One region of the Bacillus sp. 5w2 genome, then DNA from elsewhere that is predicted to be linked to it. Evidence: riboswitches for the same ligand, from Rfam matches in the RefSeq annotation. Region 1 holds a riboswitch; each other region holds the start of a gene.
The links. Region 1 has a riboswitch for S-adenosylmethionine ahead of ACXY7N_RS25120 (MetQ/NlpA family ABC transporter substrate-binding protein). Riboswitches for the same ligand answer to the same signal wherever they lie in the genome.
Positions count from the first base shown of each region.

Region 2: it holds a riboswitch for S-adenosylmethionine, as region 1 does, so the genes downstream of both, ACXY7N_RS14705 (cyclase family protein) here and ACXY7N_RS25120 (MetQ/NlpA family ABC transporter substrate-binding protein) in region 1, are expected to answer to the same signal.
Region 3: it holds a riboswitch for S-adenosylmethionine, as region 1 does, so the genes downstream of both, ACXY7N_RS21845 (bifunctional O-acetylhomoserine aminocarboxypropyltransferase/cysteine synthase) here and ACXY7N_RS25120 (MetQ/NlpA family ABC transporter substrate-binding protein) in region 1, are expected to answer to the same signal.
Region 4: it holds a riboswitch for S-adenosylmethionine, as region 1 does, so the genes downstream of both, ACXY7N_RS05955 (YezD family protein) here and ACXY7N_RS25120 (MetQ/NlpA family ABC transporter substrate-binding protein) in region 1, are expected to answer to the same signal.

Region 1 is NZ_JBTIWT010000020.1:76,808-82,201, forward strand. Features, by position in the region: gene ACXY7N_RS25105 (FAD-binding oxidoreductase) at 1-1,000, opposite strand, end outside; gene ACXY7N_RS25110 (hypothetical protein) at 1,125-1,889, opposite strand; gene ACXY7N_RS25115 (NAD(P)-dependent alcohol dehydrogenase) at 2,044-2,952, shown strand; SAM riboswitch class I at 3,034-3,148, shown strand; gene ACXY7N_RS25120 (MetQ/NlpA family ABC transporter substrate-binding protein) at 3,234-4,046, shown strand; gene ACXY7N_RS25125 (methionine ABC transporter ATP-binding protein) at 4,059-5,099, shown strand; gene ACXY7N_RS25130 (methionine ABC transporter permease) at 5,074-5,394, shown strand, end outside.
Region 2 is NZ_JBTIWT010000007.1:122,728-128,121, forward strand. Features, by position in the region: gene ACXY7N_RS14690 (FAD-dependent oxidoreductase) at 1-1,214, shown strand, start outside; gene ACXY7N_RS14695 (nucleotidyltransferase domain-containing protein) at 1,321-2,103, opposite strand; gene ACXY7N_RS14700 (PRK06851 family protein) at 2,215-3,324, opposite strand; SAM riboswitch class I at 3,476-3,588, shown strand; gene ACXY7N_RS14705 (cyclase family protein) at 3,674-4,306, shown strand; gene ACXY7N_RS14710 (hypothetical protein) at 4,335-4,715, opposite strand; gene ACXY7N_RS14715 (ATP-binding protein) at 4,945-5,394, opposite strand, start outside.
Region 3 is NZ_JBTIWT010000015.1:95,550-100,943, reverse strand. Features, by position in the region: gene ACXY7N_RS21855 (homoserine dehydrogenase) at 1-240, opposite strand, end outside; gene metA (homoserine O-acetyltransferase MetA) at 380-1,285, opposite strand; gene ACXY7N_RS21845 (bifunctional O-acetylhomoserine aminocarboxypropyltransferase/cysteine synthase) at 1,269-2,567, opposite strand; SAM riboswitch class I at 2,661-2,765, opposite strand; gene ACXY7N_RS21840 (chloride channel protein) at 3,085-4,314, shown strand; gene ACXY7N_RS21835 (YjjG family noncanonical pyrimidine nucleotidase) at 4,358-5,053, opposite strand; gene ACXY7N_RS21830 (transcriptional regulator YeiL) at 5,160-5,394, shown strand, end outside.
Region 4 is NZ_JBTIWT010000002.1:320,284-325,677, forward strand. Features, by position in the region: gene lysA (diaminopimelate decarboxylase) at 113-1,429, shown strand; SAM riboswitch class I at 1,676-1,784, shown strand; gene ACXY7N_RS05955 (YezD family protein) at 1,858-2,001, shown strand; gene ACXY7N_RS05960 (phosphoadenylyl-sulfate reductase) at 2,090-2,794, shown strand; gene sat (sulfate adenylyltransferase) at 2,834-3,970, shown strand; gene cysC (adenylyl-sulfate kinase) at 3,983-4,576, shown strand; gene ACXY7N_RS05975 (nitrite/sulfite reductase) at 4,589-5,394, shown strand, end outside.

The DNA.
Region 1 (5,394 bases):
CCATAAAAGCACTATCTGACCTCATAACATTATTTCGCGTCTCATACTTTCCATCTGTACGTTCAAAATAATTTCTTTGTATATCCCAAAACGTATTCTTTCCCCAGTCGCTATAACGCGATAACCCAAGCAAAAATTTCGGTGCAGCTATAATATTTTCTTCCTTTAATTCACTGTACTCTTCCCTCATATTTTGATTTTGTGCCACTGTATAATCTGTCACATACATCTCTTTTAAAAATGAGTTTGGAGCAACAGAAATACGCGCTAAGTGCATACGAACATTTTCATCTTTTTTCACTTTTTCTTTGAAATAAGATGCGTATTCTTTATAATCTAGCATTCTTGTGTGCGTTTCATATAATTCATCATCCGTTAACTTTAACGTCACATCTAAAATAACACCAAATAACCCGTAACCACCAATGACATATGGAAATAACTCCGTATTCTCTTTTCTGCTTACATTGCGTACAGTACCATCTGCCATTAATAGTCGAAAGGATTCGACCGTATCAATCAATGCTTCATGACGAATATCACGCCCATGTACATTTACACTTAATGAACCACCAACAGTAAAAATATTTTGAGATTGCATCACTTGAACCGCAAGACCATATGGATTGATTTTCTTTTGAATGTCATTCCAGGTGACACCGCCTTGCACCCTAATCCTCTTCTTCTCCGCATCGAATTCTAATATTTTATTATACCCTTTCATATCAAGCATCGTACCGTTCGGATAATACGTCTGACCGCCTTGACTATGCTGCATACCCGCAATCGAAATTTTCTCTCCTGAAACTTTTGCATCTTGCACTAATTTTATTAACGAGTGCTCATCCGTAGCACTTTCAACACGTTTAATCTTTGTCGGGAGCAATTTACCGACATCACTCATCATAGGATGATCGAGTTGTTTTTTATACGTATGTACAGACGCCGCTAACAAAACGGTATACGCTACAATGACAACTACTATCTTTCTTTTTTTCAAATGACACTCTCCTTGTTTGAATTTCTTTCACTACATATTGTACATATTTTTCTAAGAAGAAAATATGTTAGTAACGAAAAAAGAGAGATACCCTTGCTCTTTTAGGCATCTCTCTTCAAATCAATTAATTCGTTACTGGCAACTGTATGGGATCAAATTTTTCATATGATGTATATTTTATATCCGTCATAATTTTTGCTTTCTCCTTACTATTTCTACTCACAACTATATCCAATTTTAATGATTCATATTTAAAATCTTTTGTGATCATATATTCTGCATCTATCTCTTCTACCTTTGCATTTTGTGCTTCTAATGCTTTCTTCTGCGTTTCACCTATACTACCTAAAATACTCTCTGCATCTTTTCCTTTTAACCTGACCTTTAATTTATATTTGTCTCCACTTTTTTCCATCTTCATTTTTTGTACAATTTCTGGTGGGATTTCTACATTCTCTTTCACACTCTTGGCTGCATTCATCCCACTAATATTTAATTTCTCTTCTGGTATAGATATAACTTCACCTGTATTAGGATTCTTCACTTGACCAACAATTTTATCATTTACACCATAAATGATAATATCCGTACCCGAAACATTCATTTCAGCACGAGAACTCTTTGTTTTCAGCTCTATTTGTATTTTAGCCTTCATTATACTCAGTTCTTGTCCATCAGCCTTTATATCCATATCCTGCATCACCGTTACATACTCTTCATTTTTTAAGTTCTCATACGCCTTATTAAAAACATCTTTTGCGGCTAAATCCTTCTCTTTCTTTACTGATGCCGTTTTGGGTTCACCCGTCTTCGATACTTTATCACTACTACACCCTACCCCTAAACCAATTGTAAGTAATAAACTAGAAGCTACTATAATTTTCTTCATAAAAATCCCCCTTTACCAAATAATACCACTTTTTTATCTTTTAAATCTATATGATTTCCAATGTCCTTATTTAAATTCAACTCTAAATAACAACATGTTTGATGAAAGGTTTAAATATGATGTAAATAAAAACAACGAAATTCGGGAGGTTATTATGAAAGCAATGATTTGCACAAAATATGGACCACCTAACGTTCTCCAGCTTCAAAATATAGAGAAACCTACACCTAAAAAGAACGAAGTATTAATTAAAATTCATGCAACAAGTGTATCGACTGGAGATTGTAGAATACGCGGCTTTAATAGTCCCCTCTTATTTTGGATTCCTATGCGGATCATATTAGGTTTCAGAAAACCGAGAAAACCTATACTCGGCGTAGAATTAGCTGGAGAAATTGAGGAAATTGGAACAGATGTAACCCAATTTAAAAAAGGAGATCCAATTTTTGCATTAACAGAACTAAACCTTGGTGGTTATGCCGAATACACATGTGTACATGAAAGTGGATTAATAGCATTAAAACCTACCAATGTGACGTATGAAGAAGCGGCAGTTATTTCTTTTGGCGGAACTTCAGCATTACATTTCCTGAGAAAGGGCCGTATAAAAAAAGGACAACAAGTGCTCATATATGGTGCCTCTGGATCAGTAGGAACAGCTGCCGTACAACTTGCTAAATATTTTGGTGCGACCGTTACGGCTGTTTGTAGTCATTCAAATTTTGAACTCGTGCAATCTTTAGGAGCTGATAAAATAATTGATTATACAAAAGAAGATTTTACTAAGCGGGGTGAACGCTACAATATTATATTTGATGCAGTTGGAAAACATAAAAAATCCCTTTGTGAAAAGGCATTAACACCTAATGGGAAATATGTATCTGTGAATGGAATGATGGCAAAAGTAAGTAAAGAAGATATGATTCTACTAAAAAAACTAACTGAAGCAGAACATTTAAAGCCTGTTATTGATAGAACTTACCGATTAGAAGAAATTACTGAAGCTCATATATATGTAGAAAAAGGGCATAAAAAAGGAAATGTTTCGATTACCTTAAAATAAAATATATTCAGAAAATAACATTGACAATTCTTTTTGTAAGATTTACTATTAGTAGCATATTAAAAAAACTACATACACATACTCTTATCAAGAGTGGCGGAGGGACTGGCCCGATGATGCCCGGCAACCGAGCTTATGACGTATAAGCTAAGGTGCTAATTCCTGCAAAACGAGCTTTCGTTTTGGAAGATAAGAGAGGAACCTATTTTGTCTATTCGGCACCTCTCTTATTTTTGAGAGGTGCTTTTTATTTTGGAACGTATATGAAGGGGGAACTATAGATGAAAAAAGTATTATTGAGCATTGTAAGTGGAGCGGTATTATTATTAGGCGCATGTAGCGGGGGTTCAGATAAAGAAGTAAAAGCGTTAGATGAGAAAAAGATTACTGTCGGTGTAACAGGCGGTCCGCATGAACAAATTTTTGAAAAGGTAAAAGAAGTTGCCGCAAAAGACGGTCTCGAAATTGATGTAAAAGTATTTAATGATTATGTAGCACCAAACGTATCCCTAGATGAAAAAAGCCTCGATGTAAATAGCTATCAAACGAAATCATATTTAGACGTATTTAAAGCTGAACGTAATATGAAATTAACTGAAGTATTTTCAACAGTAACATTCCCTATGGGTGTATATTCGAAAAGCTTAAAAGATGTAAAGGATTTAAAAGAGGGCGACGCAATTGCTGTACCAAATGATCCAACAAATGAACTTCGAGCTTTAAAGCTATTTGAAAAAGCCGGTGTTTTAAAAGTAGATCCAAAGGCTACAGAAAAAGCGACTGCGAAAGATGTAATTGAAAATCCAAAAAACTTAAAGATTGTTGAATTAGAGGCATCTCAATTACCGACACAACTAAGTGAAGTAAAAGCAGCTGCGATTAATACAAACTTTGCATTAGGTGCAAAATTAAGCCCTGCGAAAGATTCTATCTTCCGTGAAGGAAAAGATTCACCATATGTGAACTGGGTCGTTGTTCGTACTGAAAATAAAGATGATGCTGTTGTAAATAAATTAAAGAAAGCTTATCAATCTAAAGAAGTGAAAGAATTTATCGAGAAAAAATTTGATGGTTCTGTTTTACCGTCTTGGTAGGAGCTGACGATAATGATTGAATTAAAAAATGTATCCAAAGTATTCACAACAAAAAAAGGGAATGTGGAAGCTCTTAAACCTACCTCCCTTCAAGTAAAAAAGGGCGAAGTATTTGGAATCATTGGATATAGTGGTGCTGGTAAAAGTACATTAATTCGATGTGTAAATTTATTAGAAAAGCCAACGACAGGAAATATCATTGTAAACAACCAAGACTTAACAACTTTATCAGCAAAAGAACTCGCAAAAGCGCGACAAAAAATCGGAATGATCTTTCAAGGATTCAATTTACTTAAAACCGTGACAGTTTATGAAAATATCGCATTACCTTTACGCCTTGCTGGCATTCCCAAAGTAGAAATTGAAAAAAGGGTAGAAAAATACTTACGTATTGTCGATCTTTTCAATCGAAAAGATGCCTATCCGAGTGAACTTTCTGGTGGCCAAAAGCAGCGTGTTGCCATTGCACGCGCACTATCACACGAACCTGAAGTGTTATTAAGCGACGAAGCAACAAGCGCTTTAGATCCGGAAACAACCGATTCTATCCTTGACTTATTATTAAAAATCAATGAAGAAATCGGGATCACAATTTTATTAATTACACATGAAATGAATGTCATCCAGCGTATATGTGACCGAGTTGCTGTTATGGAACATGGAGCAGTAATCGAAAGTGGAACTGTGAAAGATATTTTCACCAACCCACAACATATAACAACGAAGAAATTCGTAAATAGTGCATTTGCAGCTAGAATTCCAGAAGAGGTACAAAAAGAACTACAAAGAACCGGAGAAATCGTAACACTTTCATTTATAGGAACTTCTTCTGGCGAACCAGCGTTAGCTATTGCTACAAAACGTTTTCAAGTGTATCCAAATATTTTATCCGGTAACATTACACAGTTAAAACATGAAGCATATGGGAAACTGGTCATTCATATGCAGGGTGAAAAAAATGAAGTAGACCGCGCTTTATCATTTTTACAAGAACAAGGGATCATCGTAGAAGGAGGTAGAACAGATTATGGGAAACAAGTCCTTTTTGGATGAATGGGGTAAAGTCATATGGGAAGCAACCATTCAAACATTTCAAATGACATCTATTTCACTATTCATCTCTATCCTTATTGCATTACCACTTGGCGTCACACTTGTTTTAACGAGACCTGGTGGGCAGCACGAAAATAAAATCATTTATCCGATTCTTAATACAATTATTAATATCATTCGCTCTCTTCCATTTATCATTCTATTATTCTTCATTTTACCTTTTACAAAGTTTCTAATGGGAACATCCATTGGCGTGCAAGGTGTCATCGTACCACTTGTCGTATTCACAGCACCT
Region 2 (5,394 bases), on a different contig from region 1:
ATCATGCTCTACAATTCATAAATGAAACGGTGCAAACATATAAAATCGACTGTAATTTCTCAAATGAAGATTCATATTTATATACAACTACTGATAATGGATTAAGAAGTTTATCGAAAGAATATGAAGCCTATCAAAAATTAAATATACCTTGTGACTATGTTCAATCTCTATCGATTCCGATTCCCGTACAATCTGCACTTGTCATGAAAAACCAAGCACAATTCCACCCCCTCCTTTATTTGAAAACACTTTTAGAAAAGTTTGTGGAGATGGGCGGAAAAGTTTATGAACAAACAACAGCGATTGATGTGGAAAAAGGTGATTATCCACAAGTCATTACAAAGGGCGGACATCGCATCACTTGCAAATATGTTGTCTCTTGTTCACATTTTCCTTTTTATGATGCGAATAGCTTTTTCTTTACGCGAATGTATGCCGAACGCTCTTATGCTCTAGCAATCAAAGCAAAATCGAATTATCCAGGTGGCATGTATTTAAGTATTGATAATCCAAAACGTTCCTTACGCTATACAACAAAAAATGGAGAACAATTGATTTTAATTGGCGGAGAAAGTCATAAAACAGGACAAGGAATAAACACGATGCTTCATTATGAAGCACTGTATTCTTTTGCGGAAGCAACGTTTGGAGTAGATGAAGTTCCCTATAGATGGTCAGCACAAGATTTAATCACGCTAGATAAGCTTCCTTATATCGGACATATTAACGAAAGAAATCCAAATATATTCGTTGCAACTGGATATCGTAAATGGGGAATGACAACTGGAACTGCTGCCGCTCATTTACTGAAGGACTCCATTCTAAAAGTCCACAATCCCTATAAGGAACTGTATGCACCGTCACGCTTCCATGCAAATCCAGATATAAAAACATTCCTCTCCCAGAACATTGATGTTGCGAAACATTTAATTGAAGGAAAGATCGAAACCGCATTACGTAAGCCAGAAGATCTCGAAGTTGGTGAAGGATCTGTCGTACATGTTAATGGGAAACGAGCAGGTGCTTATAAGGACAAAGATGGAAAATTACATATTGTCGATACAACTTGTACACATCTCGGCTGCGAAGTTGAATGGAATAATGGTGATTGTACTTGGGACTGTCCTTGTCACGGTTCCCGCTTTTCAATTGATGGGGATGTTATGGAAGGTCCAGCAGATCAACCGTTAAAACGAGTTGATAATGAGTAGACAATGCAATATGACTTAGCGTGGAATTTTTACTTATTCTCATTCGCAGGTCTTCTCGCATCTATATCTGTTTTTTTATTCCTGCAAAATAAAAAAGAGCACAAACTCACTTGTGCTCTTTTTCATATACTTCAAACAGCATATCTCGAAACAATGTATTTAAACTCTCAATATCGATCCCTAATCCCTTTTCAATCCTTTTCACGTATTGCTGATAGTAATGAATTTGTTCTTCTAAGAATTGATTTAGCACCTGAATTTTCAATCCAACATCTACTTCAGTACCTGCTTTTTTCTTTATTAACAACTTTTCAATTTCATCTAACACGCTACGTTCTAATGATAATTCTGTAATCAACCGATCAAATTCTACGGGAGGCAAAGTCGATTTCTCTTCTAACCATTTACAAGCTAAAATAGGACGTAATACATAAAAGTACTTTTTCAACTTTACATTCTCACCTTGCAAAAATTCACGATAATTTTTTGATGCCATATGTAAGTAATGATATATCGTTGCTTTTGGATCAAAATTCTTTTCACTCATTTGTTGAAGCTGCTCTGGAAAATGAGAGTTTTTCGAATAAAAAATTGGTGATCGAATCCACTCGAGTAAAGCTGGATTTGACTTTGCGAATAGTTGTAATGCCTTTTTAATATCCCAGCCACTTATATCTAAATCATCACTAATCGGATATTCAATTACATCTCGTTTATCATGAATTGATAAATACCATTCCACAGGGTGTATATAAACGAATCTAACATCATAATCACTATCTTTCGATGGAAATCCCCACGCACGACTCCCTGATTCTACTGCAAATAAAATTTTTACATCATTCTCTTTTTCAATTCTGTCTAACTCCAGCTCAATTTTCTCTCTCATTTCTTACCATCTCCATTTTTTGATTATTTCCTTGGAAATTCGACAAATATATTACTCATTTTACTACATACTAAAATAACTGTCAGAAAAATTCTGACAGTTCAAAAATCCCTATTTGTTCTTTTCTGTTACACTAACCGCAATTCGTTCAAACTCTTTTTGAATCTCCTCTTTATATGCATCCACTTTTGAAAAGTCCATAGCAGCAATATAAATTCGTTCTAATTTATCACGAACTGATTTTGCTTTTGCTAAGAAAGACATCGCCTCATTCATTTTTGCTTTATATTGAATGGAAACGTCGCGAATTTCTGTCGCATACTTCTCATCTGTCCCTGGTGTCACAATCAAGGCATACATATCTATAATTTCATCACCTTCGCGGCTCGGAAAATATTCATGTGGTGCGGTGCTATCAAAAATTGCAAAACCCAATTCTCTTACGATAACCATATCAAGACTATTTGGATCAAATCCACAATGATATACTTCCACTTCAAATCCTTTTTCTTCTGCTGCCTTAGCTAATTTTTTGAGCATTGTCGACTTCCCAGAGCCTGGGCGTCCTTTTATAAAATAACGATGTGATAACCCTTCTGTTAAATTCGGAACAAAATCAACTGCTCCTTTCGGTGTAGCTGCTCCTAAAAAGCGATGTTTCACAAGCGGTTGTTTCCCTCCTTTATCTGTAAATAATTTCTGAATCAGCTCATCTGTTAGTTCATTCGCTTTATCAAAATCAATATTATTAATATATATTTTCTCCCACGCATCATGTATAATTAATGCCTCTTTAAAACAAGCGTATGCTGCTTGAAAAGCTTTGCTTGCTTCTGAAACAAATCGTTCAATTTCCACCTTCTGCTTTCTTAATTTATCTGAATCCCAAGCAACCCCCAAATTAATATACTCTTCGACAACTCCTGGCATTTTCGGCTCAATAACATGGGGTGATGTTCCATCAACAATTCCTACTTTTAACTTCGGGATAATTACACCATCAACCGATTTATTATCAGAAGAACAGTGTAAAAATTCAATATCGTATCCTTTTTCAATCCATTCACGACCTATTGCCTTGATTAAAGAAGATTTACCGGTTCCAGGACCACCTTTTAAAATAAATAACCTATCTAGCCCTTTCAAATTCTCGTCGTATAAATTATGGAATCCTCTAGCTGTATTTCCACCAGCATAATAATTCAATATATTCCCTGTCACTGCACTCACTCCTTCGCAGCATTCTATTTACATAAGCTACAATATGCGAGCAACTTTATTTGGGTGAATACCTATTTTGTGTTGCGTAAAAAAAGGAAATGAATTACAATTTAAATATCGTAAATATTCCGAACTTTAAAATTAAATATACCTTTTATCAAGAGAGGCAGAGGGACCGGCCCTTTGAAGCCCAGCAACCTCAGTTTATACAAACTGAATAGGTGCTAATTCCTGCAAAATGCATTGCATTTTGGAAGATAATACTCAACTAGTATGTAAAGCTCATCTTTCTTGATTATGAAGGATGGGCTTTTTATTATTTGAAAAACATATATTGGAGGTATGTAAAATGAAAGTAATTGATCTATCACAAACATTTGAAAACAATATGTCTCAATTTCCTGGAACACCAAAAATCCAACTAGAAGCAATTACAAACGTTGAAGAGACAGGCTATCAAGTTACAGATTTTCATTCTGTCGTTCATGTTGGCACGCATTGCGATGCTCCTGCACATTTCATTTCAGGTGCAACAACCATCGATCAATTACCCCTTGATCAATTTGTAGGCGAGGCCGTTCTTATCGATGTAACTCATATTCAAGAGCGAAAATTACCTAAGGAAGTATTGTATAATGCTGACATAAAAGAAGGTGATATTATCATTTTCCATTCCAACCTATCTACTAAGTGGAATACAGAAGCTTATGAGAAAGAAGCATTTTATCTTTCCGAAGAATTAGCTACAGAACTAGTTCGATTAAAAGTAAAATCGGTCGGTTTAGATTTTATTTCTCCTGATGAGGTAACGACAGAAACATCACCGATTCATCACATACTACTTGGAAATAATATTTATTTAATTGAAAACTTAACAAACTTAGATGCCATTAACACGAAACGTTTCTTTTTCTCAGCGGCACCTTTAAAAATTAAAGATAGTGACGGTGCTTTTGCAAGAGCATTCGCTGTTATTTTTTAAACACAGTCTATAAAAAAAGCAAAGATCATCATTGACCTTTGCTTCTATATTTTTTATTTAAATTAAGAAATAATTGTTCAACACGAGGGCGTACCCAAGCTAAATAATCTTTCTCTTTCTTCTTTGTACAAGCTATCTCTTCTCCATCTACCATTTCGACAAGTTCTAGCTCTAACAGCTGCCTCGTGAATGCTAGCATATCCACTTCTTTGGCCGGATACTCTTCTCTTAATTTCTCCTCAATTTCCCCCAATAAAAAACCGTCACGCATCATTGCCAATGCATCAATCCAAAGTGGCGGCATTTCATATTTTTCTCCTGTAATTGTATCTTTTACAATATAATTCTTTTGCTCTTTTCGAAATTGAATCGTGTGTAAACATACAGTCGAATTTAATGTTAATTCCATCATACCACCCCTCTCATCATATCTGCATAGAAAAAAGGATGCGCGTGCACCCCTTCTTATCTTTTCATAACACTACTAAACCGTTACATGAGAAAACAATCTCATGTCGATATTTTCCTCCATTATAAACGAAGTATTTTTAAAAAAAAACCCTTCTTGCAACATTTTATAAAATGTTTATATTTACACAACAAGAACACTTTTCTGAAAAATAATTTCTTTTACTACGCTACACTGTTGGCAAATAAATTTCCACTTTCGTTCCTACTCCCACACTACTTTGAATGGAGATACTTCCTTGATGCTCCTTAATAATTTTATGTGTAATCATTAACCCAAGTCCTGTACCATTCTCCTTCGTTGTGTAAAAAGCTTTACCGATTTTATCTAACTTCTCGCTCTCTATACCAGATCCTTGGTCTTCGATAGAAATACATAAATGTCCTTCAGTTTTTTCGTATACACGGATATGAATGTCTCCACCTTCTAGCATCGATTCTATCCCATTTTTAATAATATTTAATAACACTTGTTTTAATTGTTTATCATCACCGTTTATAGCTGGTAAATTCCCCTCTATTTGCAAATGAAATTGCACTCTATATTGCGCTGCATAACTTTCCATTAGCTGCACAACATATAGAAGGATTTCTCGTATATTACACAATTCATAATTTGT
Region 3 (5,394 bases), on a different contig from region 1:
CATCACTTCAATGACAACGTCAATATTTGGATTATCTAAAATTTCATTTGCATCTTGTGTTAATAGAGTAGAAGGTACCTCTACCTCTCTCTCTTTTTCAATATTTTGTACTAGTACTTTCGTTACTTTTACAGGACAACCTACTTGGTGTATAAGTCGCTCTTGATGATCTGTAATGATACGAACTACACCACTACCAACTGTCCCAAGACCTAATAAACCAACTTGAATTTCTTTCATAATACTGTCCACCCCTCAAAAATTGTGTTTAGATGAAATTATATGAGTAAAAAATCTGAAAAACAATGTTTTTTGAACATTCGGAAAAATATAAGCTGATCTTTACAAAGAAAACGTTACCACGTGTTACACAATCTTTTTATAGTACATAAGGGGTTTCTTGATACACGTAATAATTCAGCCAATTAGAGAATAATAGATTCCCATGGCTCCTCCACCTTACAAGTGGTTTCTCATTTGGATTATTATGCTTAAAATAATTTTTCGGCACATCAATATTTAACCCTTTTTGGCGGTCCCGTTCATATTCTTGCTTTAACGTATCACAACTATATTCACTATGCCCGAGCGCAAACACTTGTCTTCCTTCTTGCCCAATAACAAGGTGCACACCCGCTTCCTCAGAGTTTGCTAATAATGTTAATTCTTTCACCTCTCTAATATCACTCTCTCGTACTTCTGTATGACGAGAATGCGGGGCGAAAAACAATTCATCAAACCCTTGTAACAATTTCACATGTTGCTCACGGACTTCATGTTCAAATACACCGAACATTTTTTCCTTAAGAGGATACTTTGGAACGCCGTAATGATGATATAAACCAGCCTGTGCCCCCCAGCAAATATGAAGCGTAGATGTTACATTCTCTTTTGAATACTCCATAATACGTTTAAGCTCTTCCCAATAATCTACTTCTTCAAAAGAAAGAGTTTCAACTGGTGCTCCCGTAATAATAAGTCCATCAAATTTCTCATTCTCAATATCACGAAATGTTTTATAGAAACTCGTTAAATGTTCCTGTGCTACATTACGGGACAAATGCGATTCCATATGAAGCAAATGAACATCTAATTGCAACGGTGTGTTGCCAATTAAACGAAGTAATTGCGCCTCTGTTTCTTGCTTTGTAGGCATTAAATTTAATATAGCAATTTTCAATGCCCGGATATCTTGTGTTTCTGCTCGCTCCTTCGTCATTACAAAAATATTTTCCTTCTGCAACACTTTGCGAGCTGGTAAATCTTTATCAATTATGATCGGCATGTTCTTTGCCTCCGACTAGCGCTGCTTCTAAATCTGCAATAATATCAGAAACATCTTCTATACCGACCGATAAACGAATTAAATCTGATGTGACGCCAGCTAAACGCTGATCCTCAGCACTTAATTGTCTATGCGTTGTGCTAGCAGGATGTATGACGCAAGTTCGCGCATCAGCTACATGCGTTACGAGAGTTGCTAGTTTTACATTTGCGATAAATTCTTTCGCTGCTTCTAATCCCCCTTTAATGCCGAATGTTAAAACACCACTAGCACCTTTCTTCAAATACGTTTGTGCTAACGAGTAATTTTCATTACTATCTAATCCCGGATAATTCACCCATTCAATACGTTCATGGTTAGCAAGCCACTTAGCAACTGCGAGAGCATTTTCACTATGACGCTCCATTCTTAAATGCAGCGTTTCTAAGCCGATATTGCTAATATACGCATTGAATGGGCTCATACAGTTTCCGTAGTCTCTTAATAATTGAACACGTGCCTTCACAATATAAGCTGCTGCACCAAAATTTTGAACGTAACTTACGCCGTGATAACTTGGATCCGGTTCAACAAGTTCAGGATATTTCCCATTTGTCCAATCGAAGTTCCCTCCGTCAATAACAATGCCACCTAAAGAACTTGCATGACCATCAATATATTTCGTCGTAGAATGAACGATAATATTTGCTCCATGTTCAAATGCTTGGCATAAATAAGGAGTTGCTAATGTATTATCCACGATAAAAGGTACTTCCAACTCTTTCGCTGCATCTGAAAATTCTTTGAAATTTAGAACATTCATCGCTGGATTTCCTAACGATTCTGCATAAACAAGTTTCGTCTTATCATTAGCAAGGGCCACAATTTCATCAGCAGTTAAATTCGGATTAAAGAACGTAACATCAATACCAAGCTTACGCAAACTCACTCCAAATAAATTAAACGTTCCGCCATAAACTGTTGAAGAACAAAGCAAGTGGTCTCCGCTACTACAAATATTTAAAACGGCAAGCATAATAGCAGCCTGCCCAGAAGCCGTTGCAACAGCTCCTACACCACCCTCTAAATCCGCTAACTTTTGCTCAAATGCAGCTAAAGTAGGATTTCCAATACGCGTGTAGATATATCCTTCTGCCTCTAAATTAAATAGCGCCGCTAAATCATCCGAAGTATCGTATTTATACGTTGTACTTTGATAAAGCGGTAAAACACGCGGTTCACCATTCTTTGGTGTATAGCCACCTTGCACACAAATTGTTCCTTTTCCCCATGATTCTCCCATCTCTCATTCTCCTTTCTTTTATACAAAATAAAAAAACTGCTCCTTTCCTGAAAACAAGAAAGGAGCAGTTTGAAAACACGCTCTAAAGGCTCTTTCTTATCTTTCAGGATTATTACCTGCAGGATTTGGCACAATTCCGTTATACGGCTGTTGCCAAGGTTTCATCGGGCCTGTCCCTCCACCTTTTCTTGATAAGACTATGCAATTACCGTTGATTTTATAGCAATAATTTCCTAATGTCAATTGGTTTTTCTGAATGTTCAAAATTAATTACAAATAAGTTTACATGCATAACAAAAGAAATATATTCCATATTCATTTGAAAAAGACCTTTTAAAACCCCCGATTAATATATAGAATTAAATACGTAGTTTAACTGTATACATTCCAAATTCTCACGAGACCTCAATATATTGAATAAGCCAACCTCTCAAAAAGATACTATACATATTCATCTCATTTCGCAGTAGTATATTTAATCCTTTCGACATTAAAACTTACATAACGGAGGTATCACATGACAAATACAAAAGACATGCACTATATGCTCGTCCTATACGGCATTCTTTTAGGCTCTATAGTAGGAGCAACAGTCTGGTTATTTTTAGTTACAATAAATATCGGCATTCACTTTATTTGGGGATACTTACCTACTATTTTCTCTTCTCCCGCTTATTACACTATTTGTGTAACAACTATCGGTGGGATTCTCGTTGGTTTAACCCAAAAATACTTCGGCACATATCCACGTCTTATGCCGGAAGTAATGGGTGAATATAAAAAAACAGGTAGAATTGAATACCGTTTTGTACATAAAGCTACTTTAACTGCGATTATCGTTTTAATATTTGGAGCTAGCTTAGGTCCCGAAGCAGCACTTGTTGGAATTATCGGTGGACTTTGTACATGGGTAGGCGATCGCTTTACATTCGCCTTAAAAGGAATGAATGAACTAACAGAGGTTGGAATCGGTGCTACTTTAAGTGTAATTTTTAACGCGCCATTATTCGGTTATTTAGCTCCAAATGAAAATGAGGGTGAGCAAATTAACGAATTTTCTAAAGGAAAAAAAGCAATTGTATATTTAGCTACCACTTTCGCTGGTTTTTCCGTTTATTTATTACTTAGTAAATTTGATAATCGTGGATCCTTTATCGTTGATTTTGGGGAGGGTTCCCTATCTCTTAATGAATGGATTGCCTTTCTACCACTTGCTAGTATTGGTGCTATAGTTGGATTCTTTTATTTCAAATTAGAATTCACATTAGAGAAATTAATCCATCCCTTAAAAGAATATAAACTATCACTTGGAATTATCGGTGGTATTTTATTAGGAATTACAGGAACTTTTCTCCCGTACACGTTATTCTCCGGAGAACATCAATTAAAAGATTTAGTCGTTGAATGGAGCCATTTATCCTTCTGGGTACTACTTCTTTCAGGGATTTTAAAATTATGTATTACTGCTGTTTGTTTAAATACAGGTTGGCGTGGCGGGCATATTTTCCCGATTATATTTGCTGGATCTAGTATCGGATATGCTATAGCTTCCATTATCCCTATAGATCCAATCGCTTCGGTAGCCATCGTAACAACAGCAATTTCAAGCTATGCATTAAGAAAACCAATTGCTATAACATTACTATTGCTCATGTTTTTCCCGCTCAACTTACTATTCCCGATGCTTGGAGCGGCAGCGATTGGTAATGCATTTCCACTTCCTAAAAACAACGAAACTACAAGCTAATACAAATAGGCAGTAGGGACAAAAGTTCCACTGCCTATTTTCATTACACACGCTGCTTCAATATTGCATATAACTCTTCAAAATTTTGTACTTCATATGTTGGCACAATCTCGCTATTATTTGATTTCTTTTCTGGATTAAACCAACAAGTGTCAATTCCCGCTACATATCCACCTTTAATATCAGCGCTTAACGAATCCCCAATAATGAGCCCTTCTTCAGGAGCAAAATTAGGAATTCGTTCAAAAACATAATCAAAATACTCTTTCATCGGCTTTTGGAATCCTGTATCTTCGGAAACGAAAACATCTTGAAACAAGGTATGTAATCCTGCATTACGTAAACGTTTATCTTGCGTCTTAGAAATACCATTTGTCACTATATATAAATCGTACTCACTTTGAATTTGACTTATAAATTCAAACGCGCCTTGTATAAGTTGATTCCCTTCTTCTAAGTAACTGCGATAATTATTTTCGAATAATATCCCATCTACTTCTTCCCCGTATTCTTTAAACAAAATCGAAAACCGTGTATTTACAACTTCATCACGGTTCATTTTACCTTCTTCAAAAGCATCCCAAAGACTTTTATTAATTGTTTTATACTGCACTTCAACCTCGCTAGTTAGAGGAATCCCTTTCTCTTCAAAAAGCATACGTAACGCCATTTTCTCTGCCTTCTGAAAATCTAACAATGTATCATCTACATCAAATAATAGTGTTTTATATTTTTTCATAGGCCCCTCACACTCTCTTTTCTACAAAAACAAATTTACATAAATCGTATCATTCTTTCTTGTAAAAATAATAGGAGATATCTCATACTAAACATGAGGTGAAAATATGAAAGTCAGCAAAAATAGCAAAGAAATCTCTCATTCCATACAAAATTACAACTTCCACACTCTTTTTTCTTTTGATGTCTTACCGTATGCTGAACTACATTCCTTTCAAAAGAAAGAAAAGATATGTACTGAAGGGGTTGATGTTCCTTATCTTTATTACTTAATTTCCGGGAAGGCAAAAATATATATGAGTCACAAAAACGGAAGGGTCTCCTTAATTAACTTTATTCAAG
Region 4 (5,394 bases), on a different contig from region 1:
TAAGAAACGCGTGTGAACATTGTTCCGCGCGTTTTTTGTCTATCTAAAAGCGTGCTGCAATGAATAGAAGATTGGGGTTATGAGTTTTAGAGGAAATAAGGGAGGAATTCAAATGTATTTACACGGCACGAGCCGAATCAATGGGCAAGGACACTTAGAAATTGGAGGGTGCGATACGACGCAGCTAGCAAAACAATACGGCACACCACTTTATGTATACGATGAAGAGTCTATTCGAGGAAAGTGCCGCGCGTTTCATCGTGCTTTTAAAGAAAGTGGTTTCTCTTATCAAGTAGCATATGCAAGCAAGGCGTTCTTGTGCATGGAGATGTGCCGAGTAGCTCGTGAAGAAAATATGTCATTAGATGTTGTTTCTGGAGGAGAATTATATACTGCGCTTCAAGCAGGATTTCCAGCATCGCGTATTCATTTTCACGGCAATAATAAAACAGAAGAAGAAATCGTGATGGCTCTTCAGGCTAATGTTGGTTGTTTTGTCGTAGATAATTTCTTGGAATTAGAAATTTTGCATGATTTAGCAGTGCAACACGGGAAATTTGTGAACATATTAGTTCGTGTAACGCCTGGAGTAGAGGCGCACACACATGAATATATTACAACAGGTCAAGATGATTCGAAATTTGGATTTGGCGTTTCGAATGGTCAAGCGATGCAAGCAATTGAACTTGCTTTACAAAAATCAAATTATAATGTGTTAGGAATTCATTCACATATCGGATCGCAAATATTTGAAACGGCTGGATTTGTTCGAGCGATTGAAGTTCTTCATCAATTTTTAGAAGAAGTGAGAGAGCGAACGAACTATGTAGTAAAAGTGCTAAATGTGGGCGGAGGATTCGGAATACGCTACACAGAGTCAGATACACCATTAACTCTTGAGACATATGTGCGAGCTGTAACAAATGCAGTGAGAGAACAATTTACAGTATGTAATTATCCATTGCCAGAAATATGGGTTGAGCCAGGCCGTAGTATTGTAGGTGATGCTGGAACGACAATTTATACAGTCGGATCTGTGAAAGACATTCCTGGTATTCGGAAATATGTATCAGTGGATGGTGGGATGACTGATAATTTAAGACCAGCTTTATATAACGCTCGTTATGAAGCGATGTTAGCGAATCGAGGGAATGATGAGAATGCGGAAATCGTTTCGATTGCTGGGAAGTGCTGTGAGAGTGGAGATATGTTGATTTGGGATATTACTCTACCGAAAGTGGCTTCTGCCGATTTACTAGCGATTTCTTGTACAGGGGCATATGGGTACTCGATGGCAAATAATTATAATCGGATTCGTAGACCGGCTGTCGTCTTCGCGAAAGGCGGAACATCACAAATTGTTGTAGAGCGTGAAACATATGAAAATATTATTGGGAACGATCGCATACGTATTAAAGAACTTGTTTAAGTAAGGAAAGGGAGTTGTTCTGAGGGGCAATTCCTTTTTTATAAAGTGAAACTATAATCAGTGTGGGCATTCCCCACTAATTATTAGTCCCCATCAATTGGGCGTTTACAGGCAGCAAGGCACTTTTCTCTTGCTGGATTTTGAGGTAAGAATTGTACGGCCTCTAAATGGTGGTATAAAATAAATAAAATATATCGGAAAACTAGGATTGAAAAAAATCAGAATTGTGATAAAATACAAATACAAAGCTTATCAAGAGAAGCGGAGGGAACTGGCCCAACGAAGCTCGGCAACCTGCTTATAGAAAGCAAGGTGCTAAATCCAGCAAAATGGAATCCATTTTGAAAGATAAGGTAAAATATATTACCGAACAGTCTTTTCGAAATGGGAAAGATTTTTTTTATGAATAAAAAAGGGGGGCTGTTCGCGTGAGCGTACGGGAACATTTTGAGGAAGTATCTGAGAAAATTCAAGCGATGCTTGCTGATATGAAATATGGTTCAATTACAATTGTTGTGCAAGATGGGAAAGTCATTCAATTAGAGAAAAGTGAAAAAGTACGTTTAAAGTAAAAAAAGCGCTGACTAGAAAAACTAGAGGCGGTTTTAACCTATTTTATGAGGTTAAAACCGTCTTTTTGCTTTTACAGGGGGAAAAAACATGTTGACGTATGAAACGTGGGATGAAAATGGCATTTCATTTTCGGAAGAAGATGAAACGAAAGGCGCGTTGTCAGTTTTAAGTTGGGCTTATAAAGAGTATAAAGATGAAATCGTATACGCATGTAGCTTTGGAGTAGAAGGTATGGTATTACTGCATCTTATAAACCAAGTAAATCCATCTGCTAAAGTTGTATTTTTAGATACAAATGTTCATTTTCAAGAAACGTATGAATTAATTCAAAAAGTGCGGGGACGATTTCCTTCATTAAATATTATAGAAAAACAGCCAGAACTTACACTTGATGAACAAGCGAAGCTGCATGGTGAGAAATTATGGGAAAGTAATCCGAATCTTTGTTGTAAAATTAGAAAAATTTTACCGTTAGAAAAATCATTAGCAGCGGAAAAAGCATGGATATCGGGCTTAAGGAGGGAACAATCAGAAACGCGTAAGCATACAAAGTTTATAAATCAAGATCATCGCTTTCAATCTATTAAAGTTTGTCCGCTCATTCATTGGACGTGGAAAGAGGTATGGCGATATGTATACAAACATAGCTTGCCGTATAACCCATTGCATGATGTTGGATATCCAAGTATTGGGTGTGAGAAATGTACGTTACCTGTAGGAGAGGGTGGCGATTCGAGAGATGGTAGATGGGCCGGGAAAGTGAAAACTGAATGTGGTCTTCATTACCAATAAGATGAATTTGAAAATAAAGCTAAGAGAGGGTATAGAAAAATGAGTACAGTAAACAAATTAATAAATCGTGTAGACGAGACATACGACGTATCACAAATTGAAAAAGAAATTCAGCTAGATAACATTGCATTAAGTGATTTAGAGCTATTAGCGACAGGGGGATATAGCCCTCTTACTGGTTTTTTAGGAAAGAAAGATTATGATTCGGTCGTAGAAACGCTTCGTTTAGCTAATGGGGGCGTATGGAGTATACCAATTACATTACCAGTAACAGAAGAAGTAGCAGAGACTCTAAAAGCTGGAGAGGAAGTAAAACTTGTTAACGGTGGAAATGTATATGGTGTCATTCAAATAGAAGATATTTTTGTACCAGATAAGGAAAAAGAAGCGTTACTAGTGTATAAAACGACGGATGAGGCTCATCCTGGAGTGAAAAAATTATACGAAAGACCGAACGTTTACGTTGGAGGAGCAACTATTCTTACGAAACGTTTTGAAAATAATCCGTTTCCTTCTTATCATTTAGATCCAATTGAAACGAGAGAAGAATTTAAAAAACGTGGTTGGAAAACAGTAGTTGGATTCCAAACGAGAAATCCGGTGCATCGTGCCCATGAATATATTCAAAAATCTGCTCTTGAAATTGTAGATGGCCTCTTTTTAAATCCACTCGTTGGGGAAACGAAGTCGGACGATATTCCTGCTGATGTAAGGATGGAAAGCTATGAAGTATTACTTCAAAATTATTATCCGAAAGAGCGTGTCTTTTTAAGTGTATTTCCTGCAGCAATGCGTTACGCAGGACCGAGGGAAGCGATATTTCATGCATTAGTCAGAAAGAATTTTGGATGCACGCACTTTATTGTAGGGCGCGATCATGCAGGGGTAGGAGATTATTACGGTACTTATGAAGCGCAAGAAATTTTTACAAACTTTACAGTGGAAGAGTTAGGGATTACACCGTTATTTTTTGAACATAGTTTTTACTGCACGAAATGTGAAGCGATGGCTTCGACGAAAACATGCCCGCACGGAAAAGAAGATCATGTCATTTTATCTGGTACGAAAGTAAGAGAACTATTAAGAAACGGTGAGGTTCCGCCAAGTACATTTAGTCGTAAAGAAGTAGTGGAAGTACTAATTAAAGGTTTGAAAAAAGAAGTAGTAACAGAATAGGGAGAGAATGAGATGGATACGAATATTACTTGGCATACAGCATCTGTTTCAAAAGATGAGAGAAGAGTAAAAAATGGGCATCATAGTTTTGTAGTTTGGTTTACTGGATTATCAGCTTCAGGTAAATCTACGGTAGCGAACGCGGTTGCTCGTAAACTATTTGAAAAGAATATTGGAAACTATGTACTAGATGGAGACAATATACGCCACGGTTTAAATAAAGACTTAGGTTTTTCTGAAAGTGATCGTATGGAGAATATAAGACGGATTGGCGAAGTAGCGAAACTATTTGTAGATCAAGGTACTGTTGTTCTTACAGCGTTCATTTCACCATTTCGAGTAGATCGAAAACAAGTTAGAGATCTATTAGCTGCAGATGAGTTTATAGAAGTGTTTGTAAAATGTCCAATTGAAGAGTGTGAAAAACGTGATCCAAAAGGGCTTTATAAAAAAGCAAGAAAAGGTGATATTAAGGAATTTACAGGTGTTGATTCACCGTATGAGGAACCAAAGCAAGCGGAATTAATTGTAGAAACGCATAAGTATTCTATTGAAGAATGTGCAGAACAAATTGTTAAGTACTTACAAGAGCGTAGTTTTATATAGGGGGATTTAAAAATGAGTTATGAAAAAGTATGGGCTAACAATGAAAAATTAAATCAGACTGAGAAAAATAAGTTAAAAAAAGATGGTTTGGAAATCTTTAATGATATTCCTTACTATGCTGAAAATGGATTCGAATCTATTCCGAAAGAAGAGTGGGACGCATTTAAATGGGCAGGGTTGTATTTACAAAGACCGAAAGAAGCTGGTTATTTTATGATGCGTGTCAATATTCCTTCAGGGATTATTACGAATGCACAGGCAGAAGTGCTTGCTTCTATCGCTGAGGATTATGGGCGTGACGTAATAGATATTACGACAAGACAGGCGATTCAGTTTCACTGGTTAGAAATTCATCAAATTCCAGATATTTTTAAAAGGTTAGCGCGAGTGGGGTTATCTTCAGCTGGAGCGTGTGGTGATATAACGCGTAATATTACAGGGAATCCACTTGCGGGTATTGATGCGAATGAACTGTTGGATACAACTGGTATTGTGAAAGAAGTATATGACTACTTCCAACATAATGAAGAGTTTTCTAACTTACCACGTAAATTTAAAATGTCTATTAGTTCTAACATTTATAACTCAGCAAATGCAGAGATTAACTGTGTTGCATTTACACCTGCAAAGAAAGAGATAGATGGTGAGGAAAAAGTTGGTTTTCATATAAAAGTAGGCGGTGGATTATCAGCTCGTCCATACTTAGCTGATGAATTAGATGTATTTGTTTTACCAGAAGAAGTAAAGACGGTAGCGATTGCGATTGCTACAATATTCCGTGATTTTGGATATCGTGAAAAACGTCATTTAGCCCGTTT